2 regions of the Aliidongia sp. genome follow, and region 1 is predicted to be linked to the other one. Evidence: riboswitches for the same ligand, from Rfam matches in the RefSeq annotation. Region 1 holds a riboswitch; the other holds the start of a gene.
The links. Region 1 has a riboswitch for cobalamin ahead of VGV37_RS28140 (ABC transporter ATP-binding protein). Riboswitches for the same ligand answer to the same signal wherever they lie in the genome.

Region 1 (5,635 bases):
CTGCGTGGCGTGCTGCAGGTCTGAGGCGGATCCCGCGTGGCGGCGTTATGCGCGATGCCGTTGCATGTGGTTCACGCCCAGCAGCCGCCATGTCCTGCCGTCATCGGCGGAACTCTCGAAGCGCGAGGTGAACGTATCGGTCTGGACGTCGTCGATCGCCCATCGTTGGATGGCGCCGTCCGCGTCACGCCCGGTCAGCGTGTAGCCGCCCTCTGCATCGTCGCCGTTGACGACGAGGGTCGAGCCCTGGGCGGGATAGATCCAGACCAGGGTCCAGCGCTGGTGCTTGGCGTCATGGAAGCCGATCGCCGTGCCATAGGGGTTCGGTGTCCCGTCCAGGGAATCCGACGTCCAGATCTCCTGCATCGCCGCGCCGTCCAGGATCCAGCTGTAGGTCACCTGGCCATGATAGGTCCGCAGCTTGCCATCCTTGTCGTGGATTTCGTACGTCACGTCCCAGCTGCCCAGCAGGCGGTCGAACAGCGGGCTCCCGGATGCCGCGGTCGGGGCAGCCACCGACGCCGCGGGGGCCGGCGTGCGCCCGTCGGCGGGCGCTCCGGCGCAGCAAAGCAGCGAGATCGTCGAGAACGCCAGCCAGCGCATGAGGGTCACTCCGAATGGGTTGGCACTTGCGCCCGCGCGACGCTCAGGCCGGAGGCGATTCCGGCTCCATGACGCGACCGGCGTGCCGAAGCGAGGAAAGCAGCATGCGCGACAAAGCCGGCGCATGGCGCCAGTCCGGATCCCGCGCAGGATCGTAGATCGTGACGTCGATGCCGAGCGCCCCGGGATCGCCCAGGATCGGCACCAGCATTTCTTCGAGCGCATCGAGCGCCAGGCCGGGTTCGCCCGGGCTGTCGACGGCCGGCAGCACGCTTTCGGCCAGGACGTCGAGATCGAGATGGATCCAGAAGCGATCGATCCCGCGACCGGCCAGATGCTGCAGGGCAGCCCCGGCGCTCGGTACGACGCCGATGCGGGCGATGTCCTGGACGGTCCATTGGGCGATGCCGGCCGCCGGGAAGTCGGGATAGGGATGTCCCGTCCCGTCGACGTTGCGTTCGCCCAACTGCACGGCATCGAGCGGCTCTACCAACGGGCCCGCCACCCCGTCCCATCGGGTCAGAGTCGCCTCGCCCTTGCCGGTGGCGAGCGCCAGATCCATGCCCGCGGCCGCGCCCAGCCGCTGGGTGGTGTCGTAGTTGGATGGGTTGGCATAGTCGCTGTGGCCATCGATATGGACGAGACCCAGCCGACCCGCGCGGCGGGCACCCAGGAGGCATCCCAGCAGGATGCTGCAATCGCCGCCCAGCACGACGGGGAATCGGCCGGCGCCCAGCGCGTTCGCCACCGATGCCGCCAGTCGCTCCGAATAGGTGCGGATGGTGAGACCGTTGCGCAGACGCGTGCCCGCCTGTGCCTCGGCGCGATAGGCCGGTCGATCGAGCACGATCGTTTCGGCCGGCCTCAGCGACCCCTGAAATCCGGCCTGGCGGAACGCTGCCGGCGCTTGCCAGCAGCCCGGTTCCGGCCCCGGGCCGGTCGGGCTCAGGCCTAGATTGCTGGGCGCCTCGATCAGGCTGATCCCGGGCGGGGCAATGGCCGCGGCGGCGTCGGACAGGGCCATCAGGCCGAAGCTCGCGACGGAGCCGGCCAGGACGGTACGGCGTGACGGTGGTTTCAAGAAGGACATGGCGGCGCCTGGACACGGGATCGGAGGCGCTGAGCCTCGTGCAGCGGTCGTCCTGGGACAAACGAGTTCCCCATCTGCTATGCACAAGGCTGCCTTATGGGGAGCCGTCGCGTGAGACTGCCGCCACTTGCCGCCATCCGCGTGTTCGAAGCTGCCTCGCGCCATCTGAACTTCACCCGGGCTGCCGAGGAACTCGGCATGACCCAGGCCGCGGTCAGCTGGCAGATCCGGCAGCTCGAGGCGCGGCTCGGCGTCAGCCTGTTCACCCGCCGGCCGGGGCGGCTGGCGCTGAGCGAGGCGGGTGCCGCCCTGGCACCGTCGGTCCAGCAGGGGTTCGACATCCTGGCCAGGGGCTTTGGCGCGCTGGATGCGGGCGGGCGGGCGCTCAAGATCAGCGCCGCGCCGACTTTCGCCAGCCGTTTCCTCGCGCGCCGGCTCGGCGATTTCCAGGCCAGGCATCCCGGCTACGACGTGGACATGGCGTCTTCGACCCGCTTCGCCGACCTGGACCAGGGCGAGGCGGACCTGGCGATCCGCAGCGGATCGGGCGACTGGCCGACCCTGGTCGCCCAGCCGTTGATGCCGGTCCTACGCTCGCCCCTGCTCAGTGCGGCGCTCGCGTCGGCCCACGCGCCGCTGGCGCAGCCCCGCGATCTGCTGGGCCTGCCCGGCCTGTGGCAGGACGCGGCGGATTGGCGGCGCTGGTTTGCGCTCGCCGGTACGCCGGCCGAGCCGCCGTCCGGCGGGCTGCGCCTGGAAAGCCAGGAGATGGCGGCCCAGACCGTCGTCGCCGGCGAGGCCGTCGCTCTGCTGTCGCCCCGGTTCTTCGCCGATGAACTGGCGAGCGGCGCCCTCGTCCAGCCGTTTCCGGTGACCTTGGAGGGACCGGACTGGTTCTATCTGGTCCATGCCCCTGCCCGGACTGGGGAACCTAAAATCCGCGCCTTCATCGCCTGGCTGACGGACCAGGTGACCACGCCCGGCGGCAGCCATTCCGCTTGACGCCACCGGGCGCCGCTGCGCCATATTCCGCCGTCACGGTTCCCCGGTTCGCAAGATCCGGGGCTAAGAGGGAAGCCGGTGCGCCGATCCGATCGGCAAGGCCGGTGCTGCCCCCGCAACTGTAAGCGGTGAGCGGCTGTCGACAGCGTCACTGGTGCCGCAAGGCACCGGGAAGGCCAGGCAGTCGCCGCGACCCGCGAGCCAGGAGACCTGCCGTGATCGATGTAACGTCCGCGGGCGGGGTGTCCTGGTCGGTCGCTTGCCGGTGCGGCGTCCGCCGCGTCTCCCGCCATGCGTCCCCTCGGCCCGAGCCCGCTCTCTCGGAGCCGCCGCTTGACCGAACCGATCCAATCGCCGGCCCACCCTGCCGCCACCGCGGCCGACCTCGTGCTGCACGATATTGTCTGGACGGTGCCGGGCCGACGCATTCTCGACGGCGTTTCGCTGCGGGTGGCACCGGGCGCGTTCGTCGGCCTGGTCGGACCCAACGGCGGCGGTAAATCCTCGCTGCTGCGCTGTGCCTACCGGGTCCATCGGCCCCAATCCGGCTCGGTCCTGCTGGACGGCATCGACCTTTGGAAGATCGCCCCGCGGACGGCGGCCCGCCGGATCGCCGCGGTGCTGCAGGAGACGCCGAGTGGCTTCGGGCTGACCGTGCGCCAGATGGCGGCGCTCGGCCGCACGCCGCATCTGGCCGGCATGGCCGACGAGAGTGCCCAGGACCAGCGGATCGTGGCGGATGCCCTGGCGCTCGTCGACCTGGCCGATGCCGCCGACCGGTCGTTCGACCTCCTGTCCGGCGGGGAAAAGCAGCGCGTCCTCTTCGCCCGCGCGCTCGTCCAGCAGCCGCGCCTGCTGATCCTCGACGAGCCGACCAACCATCTCGACATCCGCCACCAGCGCGACCTGCTGCGGCTCGTGCGCGGGCTGGGCGTCAGCGTGCTGGCCTCGCTCCACGACCTGAACCAGGCCGCCGCCTATTGCGATCGGATCCATGTGCTGGATGCCGGGCGCATCGTCGCCGCCGGCACGCCGGCCGAGATCTTCACGCCCGCGTCGATCGCCCGGACCTTCGGCCTCGAGGCCACGGTCGACACAAGGCCCGACGGCCGCGTCTCGCTCCGCTACGAGGCCTGAACCGATGCGCCTGTTTTCGATCCTTCTCCTCTCCGGTCTCTGGGTGGTCCAGGCTTCGGCCAGCGGCTTCCCGGTCACGATCGACAATTGCGGCGTGCCCGAGACGTTCGACCGGGCGCCGGTGCGTGCGGTCAGCAACGACGTGAACATCACCGACACCCTGCTGGCACTGGATCTGCAGGACCATATGGCCGGGTTCAGCGGCGTCAGCGGCTGGAACAAGATCGCGCCGGACCTGCAGGGCAGGCTCGGGGGCGTGCCGGAACTCAGCCAGAAATACCCATCGCTCGAGGTCCTGCTCGGCGCTCGGACGGACTTCTATTTTGCCGGCTGGAGCTACGGCATGCGGGTCGGCGGCGACGTGACGCCGGACACGCTGGCGGACCACGGCATCAAGAGCTATGCGATCCGCGAATCCTGCGTTCATCTGGGGCCGCGACCGGCGGCCAGGCTCGACGACATGTACCAGGACCTGATCGCCATCGGCCGGATCTTCGGCGTCGAAGAACGCGCCCACGCGCTTGCCGCCGGCTTTGCCGAGCGCATCGGCGCGGTCGCCGCCCGCCTGAAGGACGCGGCGCCGGCACGGGTCTTCGTCTATGATTCCGGCGAGGACGCGCCGGAGACGGCGGGCGGCAACGCCATGCCGACCGCGCTGATCGCCGCGGCCGGCGGACGCAACGTGATGGACGACGTGCCGAACAGCTGGACCCGCGTGTCGTGGGAGGCGGTGGTGGCGCGCGATCCCGCGTTCATCCTGATCGTCGACTATGACGTCACGACGCCGGAACAGAAGATCGCGTTCCTGAAGGGCAATCCGGCGCTCACCGGGATCGACGCCGTCCGGCACGACCGGTTCGTGGTGATCCCCTACGATGCGGCCACGCCCGGCGTGCGCAACATCGGCGCGGTCGAGAGCCTGGCACGGGCATTCCATCCGGATCGTTTCCCGTGAGGGGGCTTCCGCTTGCGCTGATCGGCCTGCTGGTCGCGGTCATCCTGGTGTCGACGGGCATCGGACCGGTCTGGATCCCCCCCGCGACGGTGGCGCGGATCCTGGCCGACCATCTGTTCGGCCGGCCTGATCCGGCGTCGGCGACCGGCGCCGCCGCCATCGTCTGGGAACTGCGTTTGCCGCGCGTCCTGTTGGGTGCCCTGGTCGGCGGAGGGCTGGGCCTGGTCGGCACCAGCCTGCAGGCGGCGACGCGCAACCCGCTGGCCGATCCGTTCCTGTTCGGCATCTCGTCGGGGGCGGCGTTCGGCGCCGTCCTGGTCATGCTCCATACCGGGGCGGCCTTGGGTCCGCTCACCTTGTCGCTCGCCGCCTTCGCCGGCGCGCTGCTGTCGATGGGCGTGGTCGCCGGGATCGCGCGACGGCAGGGCGTGCTGGCGCCGGATCGACTGATCCTGGGCGGCGTCGGCGTGTCGTTCGTGCTGATGGCCGCGACCGACCTGCTGATCTTCGCCGGCGACCAGCGCGGTGCCGCCTCGGTGCTGTTCTGGATGCTGGGCGGCCTCGGCCGGGCGCGCTGGGCGCTGCTCGGGATGCCGGCGATCGTGCTGGCGGCGGGCTTCGCCTATCTGTTCGGCCGCGCCCGCGCGATGAACGCCCTGCTGGCCGGCGACGAGACCGCGATCACACTCGGCGTCGACGTGGAGCGGCTGCGGCTCGGCCTGTTCATCGTCTCGGCGCTGGTCACGGCGATCATGGTGGCGCTTTCCGGCTCGATCGGCTTCGTCGGGTTGATGATCCCGCATATCTTCCGACGCCTGGTCGGGCCCGATCATCGAGCGCTGCTGCCG
Region 2 (5,635 bases), on a different contig from region 1:
ACGCCAGTCCGCGATGTAGCGGACATAGGCCTTGATGTCCTCCGGCGTCATGCCGTCGATATGGCCCAGGCTGAACGCCAGCTCGACGAAGCGTTCTTCCAGCCCGACCATGGTCTTGGCGACGTCGATGATGTCGTCGCGCACGGCGGCCGTCACCGCCCCCGTCTCGCGGTGCCATTCGTGGAACAGGCGGATGATGCCTTCGCAATGCAGGCTCTCGTCACGCACCGACCAGCTGACGATCTGGCCCATGCCGTTCATCTTGTTGTGGCGCGGGAAGTTCAGCAGCATCGCGAAGCTGGCGAACAGCGACATGCCTTCGGTGAAGGCGCCGAACATGGCCAGCGTGCGCGCCACGTCGCCGACCGTGCCCACGCCGAACGTGTGCATGTAGTCGGCCTTGGCCTTCATCTCGTCATAGTCGCGGAAGGCCTCGAACTCCGCCTGCGGCATGCCGAGCGTCTTCAACAGCAGCGCATAGGCGTCGATATGCACCGTCTCCATGTTGGTGAAGGCGGCCATCATCATCTGCACTTCCAGCGGCTGGAAGATCGGGATGTAGCGCTTCAGGTAATTGTCGCCGACCTCGACGTCCGACTGGGTGAAGAAGCGGAAGATCTGGGTCAGCAGGTTACGCTCGGCCCCGGTCACCCGGTCCGAGGCCCAGTCGCGGATGTCGGACCCGAGCGGCACTTCCTCACCCATCCAATGGGTCTGCTGCTGGCGCTTCCAGAATTCATAGGCCCAGGGATAGCGGTTGACGTCGTAGGTGCCGGTCGCGGTCAGGAGGCCGACCTTGCCGGTGCCGATGAGCGTGCGCGGGTCGAGCTGGATCAGGCTGCTCATTGACATGCCAGGCACTCCTCGTAGTCGCGTCGTTCGACCGGCGCCTCGATGCGCTCGGCCTTGTCCTGGGCACCGGCGAAACCGGCGCGGCTCAACGACTTGGAGCGGCAATAATACAGGCTCTTCACGCCACGCTTCCAGGCCGACCAATGCAGCATGTGCAGGTCCCATTTATCGATGTCGGCCGGCAGGTAGAGGTTGACCGACTGGCTCTGGCAGATGAATGGCGCGCGGTCGGCGGCGAACTCGATGATCCAGCGCGGGTCGATCTCGAACGCGGTGCGGAAGATCGATTTCTCATCGTCGCTGAGGAATTCCAGATGCTGGACCGAGCCTTCCTGCTCGACGATCGACTGCCAGGTCTCCGGCGTGTCGGCGCCCTTGTCGGCCAAGAGCTTGGTCAGGTACGGGTTGCGCACGACGAAGGCGCCGCTGAGCGTCTTGTGGTTGTAGACGTTGGCCGGGATCGGCTCGATGCAGGCGCTGGTGCCGCCGCAGATGATGCTGATCGACGCGGTCGGCGCGATTGCCAGCTTATGGCTGAACCGCGCCTGCATGCCGCGCTCGGCGGCATCCGGACAGGCGCCGCGTTCAGCCGCCAGCTCGACCGAGGCCGCATCGGCCTCGCGCCGGATCTTCTTGAAGATGCGCAGGTTCCACGACTTGGCGAGCGCACTTTCGAACGGAATGCCGCGCTGCTGCAGCAGGGAATGGAAGCCCATGACGCCAAGGCCGACCGACCGTTCGCGCATCGCCGAATAGCGGGCGTGCGCCATGCTATCGGGGGCGACGGTGATGAAATGGGTCAGCACATTGTCGAGGAAGCGCATCACGTCCTCGATCAGGCCCGGCTCCTCGGCCCACTCGTCCCAGGTCTCGACGTTCATCGAGGCCAGGCAGCAAACGGCCGTGCGTTCCTCATCGCGATGATCCATGCCGGTCGCGAGCGTGATCTCGCTGCACAGGTTCGAGGTCGTGACCTTGAGGCCCAGTTCGCGCTGGTGCTTCGGCAGGGCGCGATTGACCGAATCGATGAACAGCAGGTACGGCTCGCCGGTCTGCAGCCGGGTCTCGAGCACGCGCTGCCACAGCTGACGGGCATCGACCTCGCGCATGGTCTCGCCCGACTTCGGGCTGCGCAGGGCGAACGACTTGCCGTCGCGCACCGCATCCATGAACTCGTCGGTGACGTTGATCCCGTGGTGCAGGTTGAGGCCCTTGCGGTTGAAATCGCCGGACGCCTTGCGGATCTCCAGGAATTCCTCGATCTCCGGGTGATGGATGTCGAGATAGACCGCGGCCGAGCCGCGGCGCAGCGAGCCCTGGCTGATGGCGAGCGTCAGCCCGTCCATGACATGGATGAACGGGATGATGCCCGACGTCTCGCCCGCGCCCTTGACCGCTTCGCCGATGGAGCGGACCTGGCCCCAATAGGTGCCGATGCCACCGCCGTTCGAGGCCAATGCGACGTTCTCGTTCCAGGTATTGACGATGCCGTCGAGCGAATCGGGAACGGAATTGAGGAAGCAGGAAATCGGCAGGCCGCGCGTCGTGCCGCCGTTCGACAGGATCGGCGTCGCCGGCATGAACCACAGGCGCGAGATCGCGTCGTACAGCCGCTGGGCGTGGCGCACGTTGTCGGCGAAGGCACAGGCGACGCGGGCGAACATGTCCTGGTAGCTCTCGCCCGGCAGCAGGTAGCGATCACGCAGGGTCGCCTTGCCGAACGCGGTCAGCAGGTCGTCGCGGGCCCGGTCGAGCGTGAGGTCGGCGGGCTTCGGCTGCTGGAACAAGGGGCCGCCCATCGGCGCGTGGCGCACCGGCTCGGCCGGGACCGGTGCCGGCTCGGCCGGTTGCGGGCGCTTCGGTTCAGGCTGCTGCGATCCGGCAAGTTCAACGAGATTTCCGTCGCGGTCGAAATCGAAAGCAAGCGCTGACATCGGGTTCCCCATGCTTGAAACGAACGGGGTTCGAATCGGACGCCTTGCCCTGAGCGGCCCGACGGATGCCGGGACGGGGAGCATGCGACCGCCGGGACACCCCGCCCGCGGACGTATTCTTCAGCCACGGCAGGTTTCCTGGCTCGCGGGTCGCTGCGACTGTCTGGCCTTCCCGGCACCCGCTGGCGCCAGTGACGCGTATCGACAACCGCTCACCGCTTACAGTTGCGGGGGCAGCGCCGGCCTTGTCGCCCAGCGACGCACCGGCTTCCCTCAACCCCAGATCTTGCGATCCGAAGCACCGTGACTGTCTAGATTTAGCGCCAAACCGATGACTCGCGTCAAGGAATGTTTCGTCGGATCAGCACCCTGCCGACGCGCCTTGACGGCAGCGATACCCGTCCGGGTCAAACCCTGGTCGGGCCGAAATAGCGACTGGGCGTCGACCCGAGCGTGCGGCGGAACATAGCGGTGAAGGCGCTGGGGCTGTCGTAGCCCAGGTCCTGGGCGACCAGGGTTACCGACTGGCCCTCGGCCAGGCGCGCCAGCGCCTCGATCAGGCGAACCTGCTGGCGCCAGGTGCCGAAACTCATGCCGGTCTCGGCGCGGAACAGACGGGCGAGCGTGCGGGCCGACGCGCCGACCGAGCCCGCCCATACTTCCAGCACCTCGTCGCGCGCCGGGTCGTCGATCAGCGCCCGGCAGATCGCGAGCAGCCGCGGGTCGCGCGGCAGCGGCGCGTGCAGCGGCACGACCGGCACGGAACGCAGCTCGACCAGCACCAGGGCCGCGATCAGCGCCGCGCGTCCCGTCGGGTCCAGGCTATCGGGCGCGTAATCGGTCGCCGCCAGGATCAACTCGCGCAGCAGCGGCGCCACCTCGATCACGCCGCAGCGGGTCGGCAAGCTCGCCGACGCGTCTTTGGCGATATAGAGCGTGCGCATGGCGACCGGGCCGGACATGCGGATCTCGTGCGGCTCGCCAGAGGGCACCCAGACCGCCCGGTGGGTCGGCACGACCCAGGTGCCGTCGCGCGTGGTCACCCGCATCACGCCCGAGACCGCATAGACCAGCTGTGCCCGCTCGTGCGCATGCTCGCCGATCGAATGACCCGGCGGAAAATCCTTGGCCATGGCGACGACCTTGACCGGCGCGCGCTGATAGTCGTTGGGGTCGGTGCTGTGGGGCATGTCTCAGGCTCGGCCAGTATCGGGGCGACTGCAAGAGCGATCGATACCGGGATCCGCTTCGCCAATTGCGGGAGCGCACTGCACAAGGCCCGCGGCGGTTTTGAGCGAAACGGCCGGTCTCATTCCGGATCGGCGCGACGGCCCGACGGATCAAAGAGGCCCGCAGGGACCGAGACCTCTCCAACCCTCGCACGATCTGCTAGAAGAGTCCGGAGGCTTCCCGGGAGAGTACCGATGACCAACTCCGACACGGCGCTCAGCCAGAACCTGGAATTCTATCGCGCGATCGGCGCGCGCGACCTGTCGGCCATGGATCGGCTGTGGGCGCGCGACGTGCCGGTCAGCTGCATCCACCCCGGCTGGCCCGTGGTCCATGGCCGCGCCCTGGTGCTGCAGAGCTGGCGCGCCATCCTGACCGGGCCGAAACCGCCGCAGATCCTGTGCTACGAAGAGGACGCGACGATCTACGACGGGCTGGCGGTGGTGACCTGCGAGGAGGAGCTGGACGGCGGCAGTCTGGCCGCGAGCAACCTGTTCGTGCTGGAGAATGGGTTATGGCGGCTGGTCCATCACCAGGCGACGCCGATCATGACCCGGCAGGAGCAGCCCCATCCGCGCGGCTCCATCCATTGACGCCGGCTCCGGTCAGTCTTCCATCATGGAATTGATCTTGAGCGCCACGCCCATCGAGCCGCTGATCTTGAGCGAGCCGGTCATGTAGGCGAGCGTCGCGTTCATGCCGCCGTCGAGCATCTTCTGCAGCGACACGGCCGACAGCTTGAGCGTCGTCTCAGCCTCGGCCCGCTCGTTCGAGATGACCGCCGGGTTCTGCGTCCCATCCCAGAAGATCACCCCGTCGGTGCCCAGGTCGAACAGCACGGTATGGCCGAGCGACACGTTCTGAGTGGCCTTTTCCTTGACCGTTCTGGTCAATGCGTCCAACGACATGATCGACACTCCACCGCACCCAGAAGACATGAACGAACACGCTAACAAATCGCCGGCCTCCCGGGAAACCCCCCGTAGAAAAACGACTGGCATGTGTGGTTTTCCTGCCCGGCCCGCCTGGCGGCCGAGTGGCGTTTCACCATGAGCCTCGCCGCACTCCGCACCGGCGCCTGGGCGACGGCATCGCGGATCCGACGCCTGGGCATCGCTCTCTTCCTGTTGGAATCGCTCGTTCTTCTGGTGATCGCGCTTGCCACCTATGGCGTGTTTGGCCCGATGAACCCGCCGGGATCGACCGATTTCATCAGCTTCTACGCCGCCGGCGACCTGGCCAATCGCGGCATGGCGCCGCTGGTCTATGACCAGGACCTGCACCAGTCGGCCGTGCGCGAGATCTTCGGCGATCCGCGGCTACCCTACTATTACTTCTTCTACCCGCCGGTTTTTCTGCTGCTGTGCCAAATGTTCGCGCTGCTGCCGTACCTGGTGTCATTCGCGCTCTGGGTCGCCGGCACGGCCGCGCTGTGCCTGGCGGCGATCCGGCGCATCCTGCCGGCGGGCGGACCCTGGCTGCTGTTCGCGACATTCCCCTGCCTGTTCTGGACCGTCGGCCTGGGCCAGAACGCGCTGCTGACCGCTGGCCTGCTGGGCTTCGCCACCCTGCTGATGGACCGGCGCCCGCTCACGGCCGGCGCCCTGCTGGCATTGATC

Region 2: linked by a shared signal. The riboswitch ahead of VGV37_RS27640 (ribonucleoside-diphosphate reductase subunit alpha) and the one ahead of VGV37_RS28140 (ABC transporter ATP-binding protein) in region 1 are both predicted to bind cobalamin.

The regions. Positions count from the first base shown of each region.
Region 1 covers NZ_DASZBY010000146.1:21,470-27,104, forward strand. Annotated here, with positions in the region: gene VGV37_RS28120 (PhzF family phenazine biosynthesis protein) at 1-24, shown strand, start outside; gene VGV37_RS28125 (hypothetical protein) at 46-603, opposite strand; gene VGV37_RS28130 (arginase family protein) at 647-1,693, opposite strand; gene VGV37_RS28135 (LysR substrate-binding domain-containing protein) at 1,805-2,695, shown strand; cobalamin riboswitch at 2,715-2,927, shown strand; gene VGV37_RS28140 (ABC transporter ATP-binding protein) at 3,029-3,832, shown strand; gene VGV37_RS28145 (ABC transporter substrate-binding protein) at 3,837-4,787, shown strand; gene VGV37_RS28150 (iron ABC transporter permease) at 4,784-5,635, shown strand, end outside.
Region 2 covers NZ_DASZBY010000143.1:28,072-33,706, forward strand. Annotated here, with positions in the region: gene VGV37_RS27635 (ribonucleotide-diphosphate reductase subunit beta) at 1-846, opposite strand, end outside; gene VGV37_RS27640 (ribonucleoside-diphosphate reductase subunit alpha) at 843-2,651, opposite strand; cobalamin riboswitch at 2,898-3,107, opposite strand; gene VGV37_RS27645 (helix-turn-helix transcriptional regulator) at 3,194-3,976, opposite strand; gene VGV37_RS27650 (nuclear transport factor 2 family protein) at 4,211-4,609, shown strand; gene VGV37_RS27655 (SCP2 sterol-binding domain-containing protein) at 4,622-4,924, opposite strand; gene VGV37_RS27660 (glycosyltransferase family 87 protein) at 5,018-5,635, shown strand, end outside.